DNA from 3 places in the Clostridium fermenticellae genome. Region 3 is predicted to be linked to each of the others. Evidence: a T-box and tRNA genes for the amino acid it is inferred to sense, from the RefSeq annotation. Region 3 holds a T-box; the other regions hold tRNA genes.

Region 1 (4,277 bases), 920 kb from region 3:
TTATATCTACTTTTTCTTCTATACAAACTTCTATTAATTCCTTATAATCACTTACGGCAACCATCAAATTTACACCAAGTATACCATTTGGACTCAATTCTCTTGCTTTCCTTATTTCTTTTCTTAAAGCCCTTTTATTAGCTTCTACAGTATTAGTTTCAAAATCCGGTTCTCTATATCCTATCTGAACTCCAGATATTACACCTATGCCTCCTTCATTTGATACGGCAGAAGATAGTTTCCATCCGGATATTCCTACTCCCATGCCTCCTTGAATAATAGGTACCTTAGCTGTAATATCTCCTATAACTAATGAAGGTAATTTCATTTAATCGTCCCCTTTATGTAATTTTTGACTATCAAATAGTTTGATAGTCAAAGTATATATTAAAAACAAATTAGTGTCAACGAATACTTAAAGTGCAAAAATCCACATATTAATTATACCAGAAATACAGCATCTCTAATAGCCAATTTGCAATAAATCTATATACACATTATTATTACTTAAATTGAAACAAGTATAACATTTTTATGAAGTTTAGCAATATATTTCATAAAAAGATATATAATAATTATACTTGATAAATAACACAAATGGCAAATTATCCAATTTCATTTTGATTGTTATAAATTTTTTAATTTGTTATAATTACTTATTAGGAAGATTTCAATTATTAATGATTTCAAAGGTGGAATAATATATGAGTACTTTCGTATTTAAAACTAAAAAATCACATTATACTCCTCTAAGCAATATATTTATAGACAAATTTATGCCAAAAGCTCGTGGGGAATTTGTAAAAGTATATATATTAGGTTTAAAATATTGTATCTCAGGTGAACTTGGTGTGAGTGCTGAAATTATTGCTACTAATCTTCATCTCTTAGAGACGGACGTAATAAATGCATGGAATTATTGGAATGATGAAAATGTAGTTAAACTTATTCCAATAGACAATATGGGAAACTATAATGTTGAATTTCTTGATTTAGATGAAACTCCAAAAGAAGATGATAATATAAATCTTTTAGAAGAATTAAATAAAAATTCTACAAAAGACATGCTTCAAGATATAGAAAAATTATTATCAAGACCACTTTCTTCTAAAGAAATGACTATGTATATAAGTTGGTTAAAAGATTTTAACTTTTCACCAGAAATCATATTATTGCTTATTCAATATTGTGTCTCAAAAGGCAAAAATGATTATAGGTACATAGAAAAAATAGCAATCTCATGGTACGATTCCAAAATAAAAAGTGTAGCTGATGCGCAAAATTTTATAAAGAAAAATGAAGATAAATGGATTAAAATAAAAAAGGTATTAAACTACCTTGGAATAAAGGATACAAATATAATGAAACCCCAAGAGAATATGCTAAATAAGTGGATAGAATCCTTTAATTTCTCTTTAGATATCATATTTAAAGCCTGCGAAATATGCTTTGAAAGAATAAATAAGGCTGATTTTAAATATATAGATGCAATACTTGTAAACTGGTATAATGAAGGAATTAAAACATTAGAAGATGTTGATAAAAAAGACAGAAGAAAAAATTTTAGCAAAAATAATCCAAAGTTCAAGCATATAAAAAATAGTTCAGGAACCTTTAATAATTTTGAACAAAGAAATTATAATTTTAACGACTTAGAGAAAAAACTACTAGGGTGGGATAAATAATGATTAAAAAATATCAATTAGAGGTATCTAAAATATATGAGGATATACGTAACTTTGAAAAAAAATCTCTTCATGAAAGAAGAGACCTTATAAAACAAAAGATTCCTCAAATATTTGATATTGAAAAGCAGATAAGCAAACTGTGTTTAAATCTCTCTATGAGTGCTTTAAACAATACAGTGGATAATAAAGATTACTTAAAGTTACTGAGAGAAAAAACAACAAATTTAAGAATAAAAAAATCTGAGCTTTTAGTGAGTAATGGTTATCCAATAGATTTTTTAGATATGCATTACAAATGTTCAAAATGTAATGATACTGGCTTTATAGGTATAAAAAAATGTGACTGCTATAAACAAAAACTCGTAAAATTATACTATGAAAACTCAGACCTGAAAAATTTGCTCACTAAAAATAATTTTGATAAATTTAGCTTTGAACTGTTTTCTGCCCAAAGAAATGATAATGAATATAAAAGTCCCAGAAAAAACATGCAGGAAATAGTATCAAATTGCTGGTCATATATAGAAAATTTTCGAGATTCAAATGAAAATATAATGTTTTTTGGAAATTCAGGTACTGGAAAAACGTTCTTATCAATCTGTATAGCAAAAGAACTATTAGATAAAGGATATTTGGTAGTTTATAGAACCTCAGAAATTTTGCTTCAGGATCTAAAATCTATACGATTCAACAATGATAAAGAACTTGAAGATTTAATATTAAATTGCGATTTACTTATTGTTGATGATCTAGGTTCAGAGCAAATAACCGATTTTTCAAAAACAGAACTATTTAATTTTTTAAATACAAAATTGTTAAAACAGAAAAAAATGCTTATATCAACCAATTGTAGTTTGGAAACTCTATTAAAAAATTATTCAGAAAGAATATCTTCAAGACTTTTAGGAGAATTTACACTACATAAATTTTATGGAGAAGATATACGGATAAAAAAGAATATCCATAATAAAAGAAATCAATAAAAAAGACATTGTACAAAATACAACGTCTTTTTTTGGTGCTGGCAGAAGGCCTCGAACCCTCGACCTACTGATTACAAGTCAGTTGCTCTACCAACTGAGCTATGCCAGCAAAAAAATATGGCGACCTAGAAGGGGATCGAACCCTCGACCTCCGGCGTGACAGGCCGGCACTCTAACCAGCTGAGCCACTAGGCCACACTTTTTTTGATGCATGGTGGGCACAACAGGGCTCGAACCTGTGACCCTCTGCTTGTAAGGCAGATGCTCTCCCAGCTGAGCTATGCGCCCACACATTAATGGTGACCCCTACGGGATTTGAACCCATGATACCACCGTGAAAGGGTGGTGTCTTAACCGCTTGACCAAGGGGCCTTGTTTAAAATATTAAATGGTGCTGGCAGAAGGCCTCGAACCCTCGACCTACTGATTACAAGTCAGTTGCTCTACCAACTGAGCTATGCCAGCAAAAATATGGCGACCTAGAAGGGGATCGAACCCTCGACCTCCGGCGTGACAGGCCGGCACTCTAACCAGCTGAGCCACTAGGCCACACTTTTTTTGATGCATGGTGGGCACAACAGGGCTCGAACCTGTGACCCTCTGCTTGTAAGGCAGATGCTCTCCCAGCTGAGCTATGCGCCCATGCATTAATGGTGACCCCTACGGGATTTGAACCCATGATACCACCGTGAAAGGGTGGTGTCTTAACCGCTTGACCAAGGGGCCTTATCTCTCTAATCAGGTGTTTCTCTCAGCGACCTGACATACACTATAATACAAAATATTATCTAAAGTGTCAACACTTTTTTTAAATTTTTTTCAATACAAATTTAATTCACCCCAGTTATTACCTTATAATTCAATGACTATAGCTGATTTCCTCTACTTATAAATATAGTATTACACAAATGTGATATAATATAAAATGTCACTATTTAAATTTAGACAAAATTTTTATAGTAATTCTAAGTAGAGGTCGTGTTAACATGTTTCATGACATATTAATACTAGGTGGTGGAGCTTCTGGTATAATGTCAGCAATCATCTCAAAGGATATGGGAAAAGATGTGGCTATAATTGAGGGATCACAGAGAATAGGTAATAAAATACTAATGACTGGCAATGGCAGATGCAATATAACAAACAGTGATATATCTCTTGACAGATATCACTGTGAAAGCAAAAATTTTCCTAAATACTCCCTTGAAAATTTTTCTTTGTCTGATACTGAGGATTTCTTTATGAACTTAGGACTTCCTATATCGCTAGCAGACAATAAGAAAATGTACCCATTATCACTCCAGGCTTCTTCTGTTCTTGATATACTGAGAATGGCTTTAGAAGACCGAAGTATACCTGTATACTTAAATAATAAGGTAAAAAATATAGCCACAACTTTAAATGGATTTAAAATTGAGACGAATAGTAATAAATTATTTTCATGCAATAAAATAATTTTATGCTGTGGTGGAAAATCAGCTTCAAACACTGGTTCTGATGGATCCGGATTTACCTTGGCACAGAAGTTAGGTCATAGTATAATTCATCCTCTGCCGGCCCTAGTGCAGCTAAAATTGGCATATAAAAATTTAAAAGCCCTATCTGG
Region 2 (4,277 bases), 660 kb from region 3:
TGTTGTTTGTGTACCTTGCGAAGCTACAGAGGTTGAAAAGAGAGCTGTAATTGATGCAGCCAAAAATGCAGGAGCTAAGAAAGTGTTTTTAATTGAAGAACCATTGGCAGCAGCTATTGGAGCTGGACTAGATATAACTAAACCAAGTGGAAATATGGTTATAGATATTGGAGGAGGAACTACAGATATAGCGGTTATTTCTTTGGGTGGTATAGTTGTTAGATCATCTATAAAGATTGCTGGGGATAAATTTGATGAAGCTATCATCAAATTTATAAAGAAAAAGCACAAATTAATGATTGGAGAGAGAACTGCAGAGGATCTTAAAATAAACATAGGTTCTGCCTTTAAAAAAGAAGAAGTGACTATGGAAATAAGAGGAAGAAACTTGGTTACAGGTCTTCCCAAAAATGTTGTTGTGTCGTCTGATGAAATGAGAGAGGCTCTAAAAGATGCAGTTAATGCAATATCAGAAACTGCTCACGCTGTGTTAGAAAGAACTCCTCCAGAACTTGCAGCGGATATAGCTGAAAAGGGAATAGTTATGACAGGAGGAGGAGCTTTGCTAAGTGGTTTGGACACTCTGATAGAAGATTCAACTAAAGTACCAGTACAAGTGGCAGAAGAAGCCGTATCTTGTGTGGCTTTGGGAACTGGGAAGGTGCTGGAATATTTAGATAAGATGGAAGTTACATTTATAGGTGACGATATAACTCTAATAGATTAAAAGAAAAGTAAAATTCTTATATAAGAATTTTACTTTTTTTATAATGAGGATTTAGTATTATCGTAAAGATAGTATGAGTGTATAACAGAATGATATATCTCTTTAGCTATATTTAGAACTAAGTTTAGGCGTATAGTATTATTGTTGAATATTTTAGTATTGTAATTAGAACCAACTATTCCTATAATTGATGCGTCTCCAATTTCTGGTAGAGTTTTTCCTATGCCTTTTCCGGGATGAATAGGATAATCACGAGCTTGAATTTCTCCCATGCTTGATTCATCACCAAGGCATGCATCAATACCTATTATGTTATTGTAGGGATGAAGGGATTTGATTTTACTAAGCTTTTTTTGAATGTTTAGAGCATGTATAGGTTTTTCAATGGTACCATATACAGGTAAAGGGAAAGAACTAAATTTTAATAATGTGCCGACTAGTGGACCTAAGCAGTCGCCTATACATTTATCAGTTCCAACACATACTATTATTGAATTTTTGTTTATATAATCTTTTAGAAAGTCGGCTATTTTGTAATAACATAATGGATTTTTGTAACTAGATCTCACTTCATTCACAAACATACCTCCTGATAGATAATTCATCACTTATTTATATGATTTTAACAGTTTAAATATTATAAATATTGAATAAAAAATATTTATATGACGATAATGTGTAAATGACACGGAGGGATTAATATGAATAAAAAGATATTATCATTGATTATAATTTTGTGTACTATAATATCTGTGTTTATAATAAGACATACACCAAAGATAGATATCAATAATAATTTTATAAGTAATAGAATTAAAGTATTTTATTATAATCATCACAAACAGAAAGATGATGAAGGTAATAAAATGCAAAAATATTCATACCTCTTTACGGATACATCTTTTTTAAAAATGGGTGATGATTTTAAAAAAGGTAAATTGGATGAATTAGGACAAAAACTTGAAAGTGATAAGAAGGAGTTTTTTAAAGAGAATACTAAGAATATCAATATAGCAAATTTGTCAGATGTAAGTGACCTTTCAGCAAATCAGTTATCAAATAATAATGAGAGCAGTAAGTCTATTTCACATTCAAAGGTACAACAGAAATTAACTAATATTGACAAAGAAAAATTGCTTGCAATATCCGATAAATTATCAGCAATTGACTATGAGAAAGCCAGGAAATTGATTAATAGTAGTAAAATTAGTGATAATATAGAAGCTGTAAAATTATTAAAACAAAGATTATCTGATAGCGATTATGAGGAAATTAAGAATATATATGAAAAATTAAATATGTAATTTGAGGTACATATATGCAATATAGAGTAAATTAACGTAAGGTAGAGAAATTATAATATATTATCAAATAAATAGGACAATACACAGTTGAATTTGAAATCACAACAGAGTATACTGTTTGTTGTTGACGTTAGTGAAATTGAATAGTTTAAATGGTTTATATGCTGGCATAGCTCAGTTGGTAGAGCAACTGACTTGTAATCAGTAGGTCGAGGGTTCGAAGCCTTCTGCCAGCACCATATGTGGAGGAATTCCCGAGCGGCCAAAGGGGGCAGACTGTAAATCTGTTGTCATTCGACTTCGATGGTTCGAATCCATCTTCCTCCACCATAGAACTAGGGCGCATAGCTCAGCTGGGAGAGCATCTGCCTTACAAGCAGAGGGTCACAGGTTCGAGCCCTGTTGTGCCCACCACTATTGTTTTTATTAAAGAATAGTACAAAAAGATATTGTATTGTTAATTATGGAGGAATTCCCGAGCGGCCAAAGGGGGCAGACTGTAAATCTGTTGTCATTCGACTTCGATGGTTCGAATCCATCTTCCTCCACCATAAAGACACTAAATGTGTTTTATTTTTGTATAATCATTAAATATTTAACTCTTATCAAGAGAGGCGGAGGGAAATGGCCCGATGAAACCCGGCAACCAGCGTATAGGCTAAGGTGCCAATTCCTGCAGTATTATAAATCTGCAAGATAAGAGAGTTGTTAAGTAATTTAACCTCTTCTTATTGAAGAGGTTTTTTATTTTCTATGAAATTGGAGGGATGATTTAAAATGAAAAGACTATTTACATCTGAATCAGTTACAGAAGGACATCCAGATAAAATGTGTGATCAAATTTCAGATGCTATTCTCGATGCTATATTGGAAAAGGACCCTAATGGTAGAGTTGCTTGTGAAACAGCGACAACTACGGGGATGATTTTAGTAATGGGGGAAATATCAACTGATTGTTATATAGATATTCCAAAGGTTGTAAGAAAAACTGTAAAAGAGATAGGATACACTAGGGCAAAATTTGGATTTGACTGTTCAACATGCTCTGTAATAACATCGATTGATGAACAGTCATCAGATATAGCACTTGGCGTTGATGAATCATTGGAAGCTAAAAAGGGTAAAATGGATAAAATAGAGGCTATAGGAGCTGGAGATCAGGGAATGATGTTTGGGTTTGCAACAAATGAGACTCCAGAATATATGCCAATGCCCATTTCTTTGGCTCATAAGCTTTCAAGAAAGTTAGCTGAAGTTAGAAAAAATGGTATTTTAAATTATTTGCGACCAGATGGAAAAACACAGGTTACTGTTGAATATGATGATGATAAGCCTGTTAGAATAGATACAATAGTTGTATCAGCTCAACATGATCCTGATGTTTCACATGATCAGATAGAAAAAGATATTATAGAGAAAGTTATAAAGCCTGTTATATCACCTGAATTTTTAGATTGCAATACTAAGTATTTTATAAATCCAACTGGAAGATTTGTAGTTGGGGGTCCGCAGGGTGATTCAGGACTTACAGGTAGAAAGATAATAGTTGATACTTATGGTGGATATGGAAGACACGGCGGTGGTGCTTTTTCAGGAAAGGATCCAACTAAAGTCGATAGATCAGCTGCTTATGCAGCTAGATGGGTAGCTAAAAACTTGGTTGCTGCCGGAGTTGCTGATAAGCTGGAAATACAGCTTGCATATGCAATAGGAGTTGCACAGCCAGTTTCCATAACTGTTGATACATTTGGTACATCAAAAATACCAGAAGATAAAATTGTTGATATAGTTGAAAAGGTATTTGATTTGAGACCTGCAGCTATAATAAAAGAATTAAATTTGAGAAGACCTATATATAAACAAGTTGCTGCTTATGGTCATTTTGGAAGAACTGATATAGATTTACCTTGGGAAAAGTTAGATAAAGTTGCCCAGATAAGAAGATATATCTAATATAATTTTTGAGTTTGAAGAGGATTTAGTCTGATAGAAAATCTATTAGGCTAAATCCTTTAATAATATATATTATATTTACATAATTTAATGATATAATTATTGATAAATAAATAATACATTTAGGAGAGATTGTATGCAGGAGTTACAAGGTAATATTGACAGCATACTTTTTCAAAGTAACAAAGATGGATATGTAGTTGCAAAATTTAAAGAAAAAGTTAAATGTCGATGTATCACAATAGTTGGATATATACCATATATTACAGAGGGTGAGAGTTTAAAACTAAATG
Region 3 (4,277 bases):
TCTTAACATATGCTATTATATAACTAATTTTTTAATAAGTCAATATTATTTTATACTAAATTGGCTCATAAAAATTATAGAAATCATATTTGGTTATTAATCTATTTCACTAATTCTATTATCTATTTCACTTCTAACTTTCTTTATAAAATCATTTAATTTAACTGATCCGAGATCTCCTTGTTTTCTGCTTCTTACAGTGATATTACCTGCTTCCATTTCTTTTTGTCCTAATACAAGCATATAAGGAATTTTTTGAAGCTGAGCTTCTCTAATCTTATATCCTATCTTCTCATTTCTCAAATCAAGTTCAACCCTAATTTTATTTTTCTTTAATTCACATGCGATCTTCTTAGCATACTCAATTTGGTCATCAGTTATATTCATAATTTTAACCTGTACTGGTGCAAGCCAAGTTGGAAATGCTCCTGCATAATGTTCTGTCAGTATTCCTATAAACCTTTCTATTGATCCAAATACAACTCTATGAACCATAACTGGTCTGTGTTTCTCTCCATCTGCACCTATATAAGTTAAATCAAATCTTTCTGGCATTTGAAAATCCAATTGAATTGTTCCACACTGCCATGTTCTGCCTATACAATCCTTTAAATGGAAATCTATCTTTGGTCCATAGAATGCTCCGTCTCCTTCGTTAACCCTATACTCCATACCTGCTGCATTCAATGCATCTCTTAATCCATCAGTTGCTGCTTCCCAGTCTTCATCACTTCCCATTGAATTTTCTGGTCTTGTTGATAATTCAACAAAATATTCGAATCCAAATACCTTATAAAAACTGTCTATAAGTTTTATAACATTCAATATTTCATCTCTTATATTGTCTTTAGTCAAGAACATATGTGCATCATCTTGAGTAAAGCACCTAACTCTCATAAGTCCATGAAGTGCACCTGATTTTTCATGTCTGTGAACAATACCCATTTCAGCATATCTTATTGGAAATTCTCTGTATGAATGTATTTGACTCTTATATACAATTATTGCTCCAGGACAGTTCATAGGTTTTATAGCATAATCTTCATCATCTATCTTTGTAAAATACATATTCTCCTTATAATGATCCCAATGTCCTGACTGTCTCCAAAGTTTTTCATTTAATATTATTGGAGTCATTATTTCATCATATCCAGCCGCTTCATGCATTTCTCTCCAAAAATTCTGTAGGGTATTTCTTATAATCATTCCCTTTGGATGGAAGAATGGGAATCCTGGTCCTTCTTCATGAATACTAAATAAATCAAGTTCTTTACCTATCTTTCTATGGTCTCTTTTCTTAGCCTCTTCCATCATTCTTAAATATTCTTCAAGATCTGCCTTCTTCTCAAATGCAGTTCCATATATTCTTTGAAGCATCTTATTTTTCTCGTCACCTCTCCAATAAGCACCTGCTATTGAAAGAAGTTTTATGACCTTTACCTTACCAGTTGATCCAACATGAGGACCTGCACATAAATCCACAAAATCTCCCTGTTTATAAAAAGATATTACCGCATCCTCTGGTAAATCTTCTATCAACTGAACTTTATAAGGTTCTTGCTTTTCTTTCATAAGCTTTATAGCTTCTTCCCTGGGCAATTCAAACCTTTTAAGTTCCAAATTCTCTTTTACTATTTTATTCATTTCAACTTCAAGTTTTTCAAGTATTTCTGGTGTAAATGAAAATTCTGCATCAAAATCGTAATAGAATCCATTATCTATTGCTGGTCCTATAGCCAACTTTACATCAGGATACAACCTTTTAACTGCTTGCGCTAATATATGTGAAGCAGTATGTCTTAATATCCATTTTCCATCCTCATCTTCAAATGTCAATATTTCAAGCTTACAATCTTTATTTAATTCACTCATAAGCTCTGCCTTTTCGCCATCTATTTTCGCTCCAACAGCTTTTTTTGCCAGAGATGAACTCAATTTAGAAGCCACTTCTGATACTTTGGTTCCATTCTCAACCTCCATAATACTGTTATTCTTTAAAGTAATCTTTATCATGACTGTTTCCTCCTATTTATAAATTTATAATTAAATAATTATATATAAAAAACACCCGTCCAATATATGGGACGAGTGTAGATCGCGGTTCCACCCAACTTCAACAAATTAAATATAATACTAAACGATACCTAATGTTTGTTACCTTAAATCTTTAACGCAGATACGCGGGAATACCTACTAAAATTCAATATCCAACTCAAAGGTGGTTTTCAATAACACTTACCTGAGAAATCTTCCAGCCAGTGGATTCCTCTTTCTTAAAGCAGTCTATTATTTACTCTTCCTTTTCAAAGTCTTTATTCAAAAATATAAAAACTCATCCCAAAAACATGGGACGAGTATTAATCGTGGTTCCACCCAATTTGATAATAGATAAATAAAATCTATAATCATCTCAGAATCTTTAACGCAGATTTACGGAAATATCTACTAAGTTCAATACTCAACTCAAAGGTGGTTTTCAATAACACTTACCTAAGAAATCTTTCAACCAATGGATTCCTCTCTCTTAAAGTAGCCTGTTATCTACTCTTCCTTTTCAAAGTTTTAATCATTTATTGTGATCATTATATTATGTGTATTTATATTTGTCAATAGATAATTTTAAAAAACTAATTTTTAATTTTACTGTTAAACAAACTTTCACATTTGTCCTCTACCGCACTACACGAATCACATACCTCACAAATTTTTACCCTATCTTTAAATATATTTTTTATAGTACCTATAAACTCTTCATTTTGTATATTTTCCATACCATGAATAACTATATTTTTAGGACAATTTGTTATTAAAATGCCTATAATTACGTCCTCTTCATTAGAATTTTGTTTATACTGAATTTCATCCAAATCCATGAGTAATTCACGAGTAATATCTTTTCCAGTGGCATCTCTTAATAAATATTTACCATATTCTGTTATTACTATATCTATCTCATCAATTCTACTTTCCTGAATCTCAACAAAATACTTTAAAAGTTTTATAAAATCATTATATTCTTTCTCAACCATATATTGTTCTACTATTTTATCAACAATACTTTCCAAATCATCTTGAAGGTCATTCATTCTAAATCTTATAAAACCATTTATATTTATCTCATTATTCTCCCTTATGCAGTCAGCAATTTTATCTAATATCATATTTTTTTTATTCATACAGTATATAGAGTTTTGATCAAATTTGTAACCATATCCTTTTAGTACACTCTTAATATTTTTCATAATTTGATCTATTTCATCATATCCTAAGAAGAAATAGGTATCAGATAACAATTCAAATAAATGTTTATCACAAAATTCATTTATAACAATATTATAAATAATTCCTGCAACATTCATATTGAATAGATTATATACCTTTTCACTTAATTCTCCATCACAAAATACCTTCACGAAGTGAGTATTAGACTGTATATTTTCTGAAATTCCCATGATAAAGTTCTTTTCTTTAAAATACCTTACTACATTTTCTATATCATATATTAAATCTTCTCTTTTATCATCATATACAACAGTAAGTAATAACATTTGACACACTCCCTTCTTTAAATTAGTATATGTGTAAACAAAATGTATATACAAAAATTTATTTGCAAATATCGACAATAATAATATAATAAGTTATACTCGATACTAACTTAAATAGGAGAAATTTATGTGTGTAATTATAGATTGCAGAACAAGCATTGAAGAAATAAATAATCTAAAAAAACTTGGGTTCAAGCCACTTATGTGTCCTAAATCAGATTTACTTTATGAAGCAGTATCAGGCCATCCTGATATGTTGTTAAAAATTGTAAACAATAATACAATTCTAGTACATAAAGACATGCCCCTAAGCTTTATAAATAAGTTGAGAAATTTAGGATATAAAATCTTTTTATCAAAAAATAATTTAAATAGCAAATATCCAAATGATATTATATTAAATAGTGTGAATCTAGATGATATTTTTATACATAATATTAAATATACAGATCCTGTACTTTTAAATTTCATGAAACGGAAAAGAAAAATAAATGTAAATCAGGGGTATACAAAATGTTCAACAGCTATTGTCAGCAATAAAGCAATAATTACAAGCGATCTTTCTATAGCAAATGCTGTCAAAATCGAAAATATAGATACACTTTTGGTTCCACCTGGAGACATACTTCTTCCAGGTCTTGATTATGGATTTATAGGAGGATGCTGTGGATTAATAGACAGTCATACTATGGCTTTTTACGGAAATCTTAAATATTACAAATATGGAAA

The links. A T-box is a leader RNA that pairs with one kind of tRNA and senses whether it is charged. The one in region 3 lies ahead of thrS (threonine--tRNA ligase), so its partner is inferred to be a tRNA-Thr.
Region 1: it has a tRNA-Thr gene. The T-box ahead of thrS (threonine--tRNA ligase) is inferred to sense a tRNA for this amino acid. The anticodon was not compared.
Region 2: it has a tRNA-Thr gene. The T-box ahead of thrS (threonine--tRNA ligase) is inferred to sense a tRNA for this amino acid. The anticodon was not compared.

Annotation. Positions count from the first base shown of each region.
Region 1 is NZ_CP032416.1:2,768,102-2,772,378, forward strand. It holds gene D4Z93_RS12785 (NAD(P)H-dependent flavin oxidoreductase) at 1-328, opposite strand, end outside; gene D4Z93_RS12790 (DnaD domain protein) at 705-1,685, shown strand; gene D4Z93_RS12795 (ATP-binding protein) at 1,685-2,671, shown strand; tRNA gene D4Z93_RS12800 (tRNA-Thr) at 2,705-2,780, opposite strand; tRNA gene D4Z93_RS12805 (tRNA-Asp) at 2,790-2,866, opposite strand; tRNA gene D4Z93_RS12810 (tRNA-Val) at 2,884-2,959, opposite strand; tRNA gene D4Z93_RS12815 (tRNA-Glu) at 2,969-3,043, opposite strand; tRNA gene D4Z93_RS12820 (tRNA-Thr) at 3,061-3,136, opposite strand; tRNA gene D4Z93_RS12825 (tRNA-Asp) at 3,144-3,220, opposite strand; tRNA gene D4Z93_RS12830 (tRNA-Val) at 3,238-3,313, opposite strand; tRNA gene D4Z93_RS12835 (tRNA-Glu) at 3,323-3,397, opposite strand; gene D4Z93_RS12840 (BaiN/RdsA family NAD(P)/FAD-dependent oxidoreductase) at 3,658-4,277, shown strand, end outside.
Region 2 is NZ_CP032416.1:204,906-209,182, forward strand. It holds gene mreB (rod shape-determining protein) at 1-727, shown strand, start outside; gene yyaC (spore protease YyaC) at 766-1,305, opposite strand; gene D4Z93_RS01000 (hypothetical protein) at 1,429-2,031, shown strand; tRNA gene D4Z93_RS01005 (tRNA-Thr) at 2,195-2,270, shown strand; tRNA gene D4Z93_RS01010 (tRNA-Tyr) at 2,276-2,361, shown strand; tRNA gene D4Z93_RS01015 (tRNA-Val) at 2,370-2,445, shown strand; tRNA gene D4Z93_RS01020 (tRNA-Tyr) at 2,497-2,582, shown strand; SAM riboswitch class I at 2,631-2,734, shown strand; gene metK (methionine adenosyltransferase) at 2,809-3,984, shown strand; gene recD2 (SF1B family DNA helicase RecD2) at 4,121-4,277, shown strand, end outside.
Region 3 is NZ_CP032416.1:863,556-867,832, reverse strand. It holds ribosomal protein L20 leader region at 1-10, opposite strand, end outside; gene thrS (threonine--tRNA ligase) at 97-2,013, opposite strand; T-box leader at 2,078-2,316, opposite strand; T-box leader at 2,344-2,567, opposite strand; gene ytxC (putative sporulation protein YtxC) at 2,628-3,548, opposite strand; gene D4Z93_RS04275 (DUF6873 family GME fold protein) at 3,676-4,277, shown strand, end outside.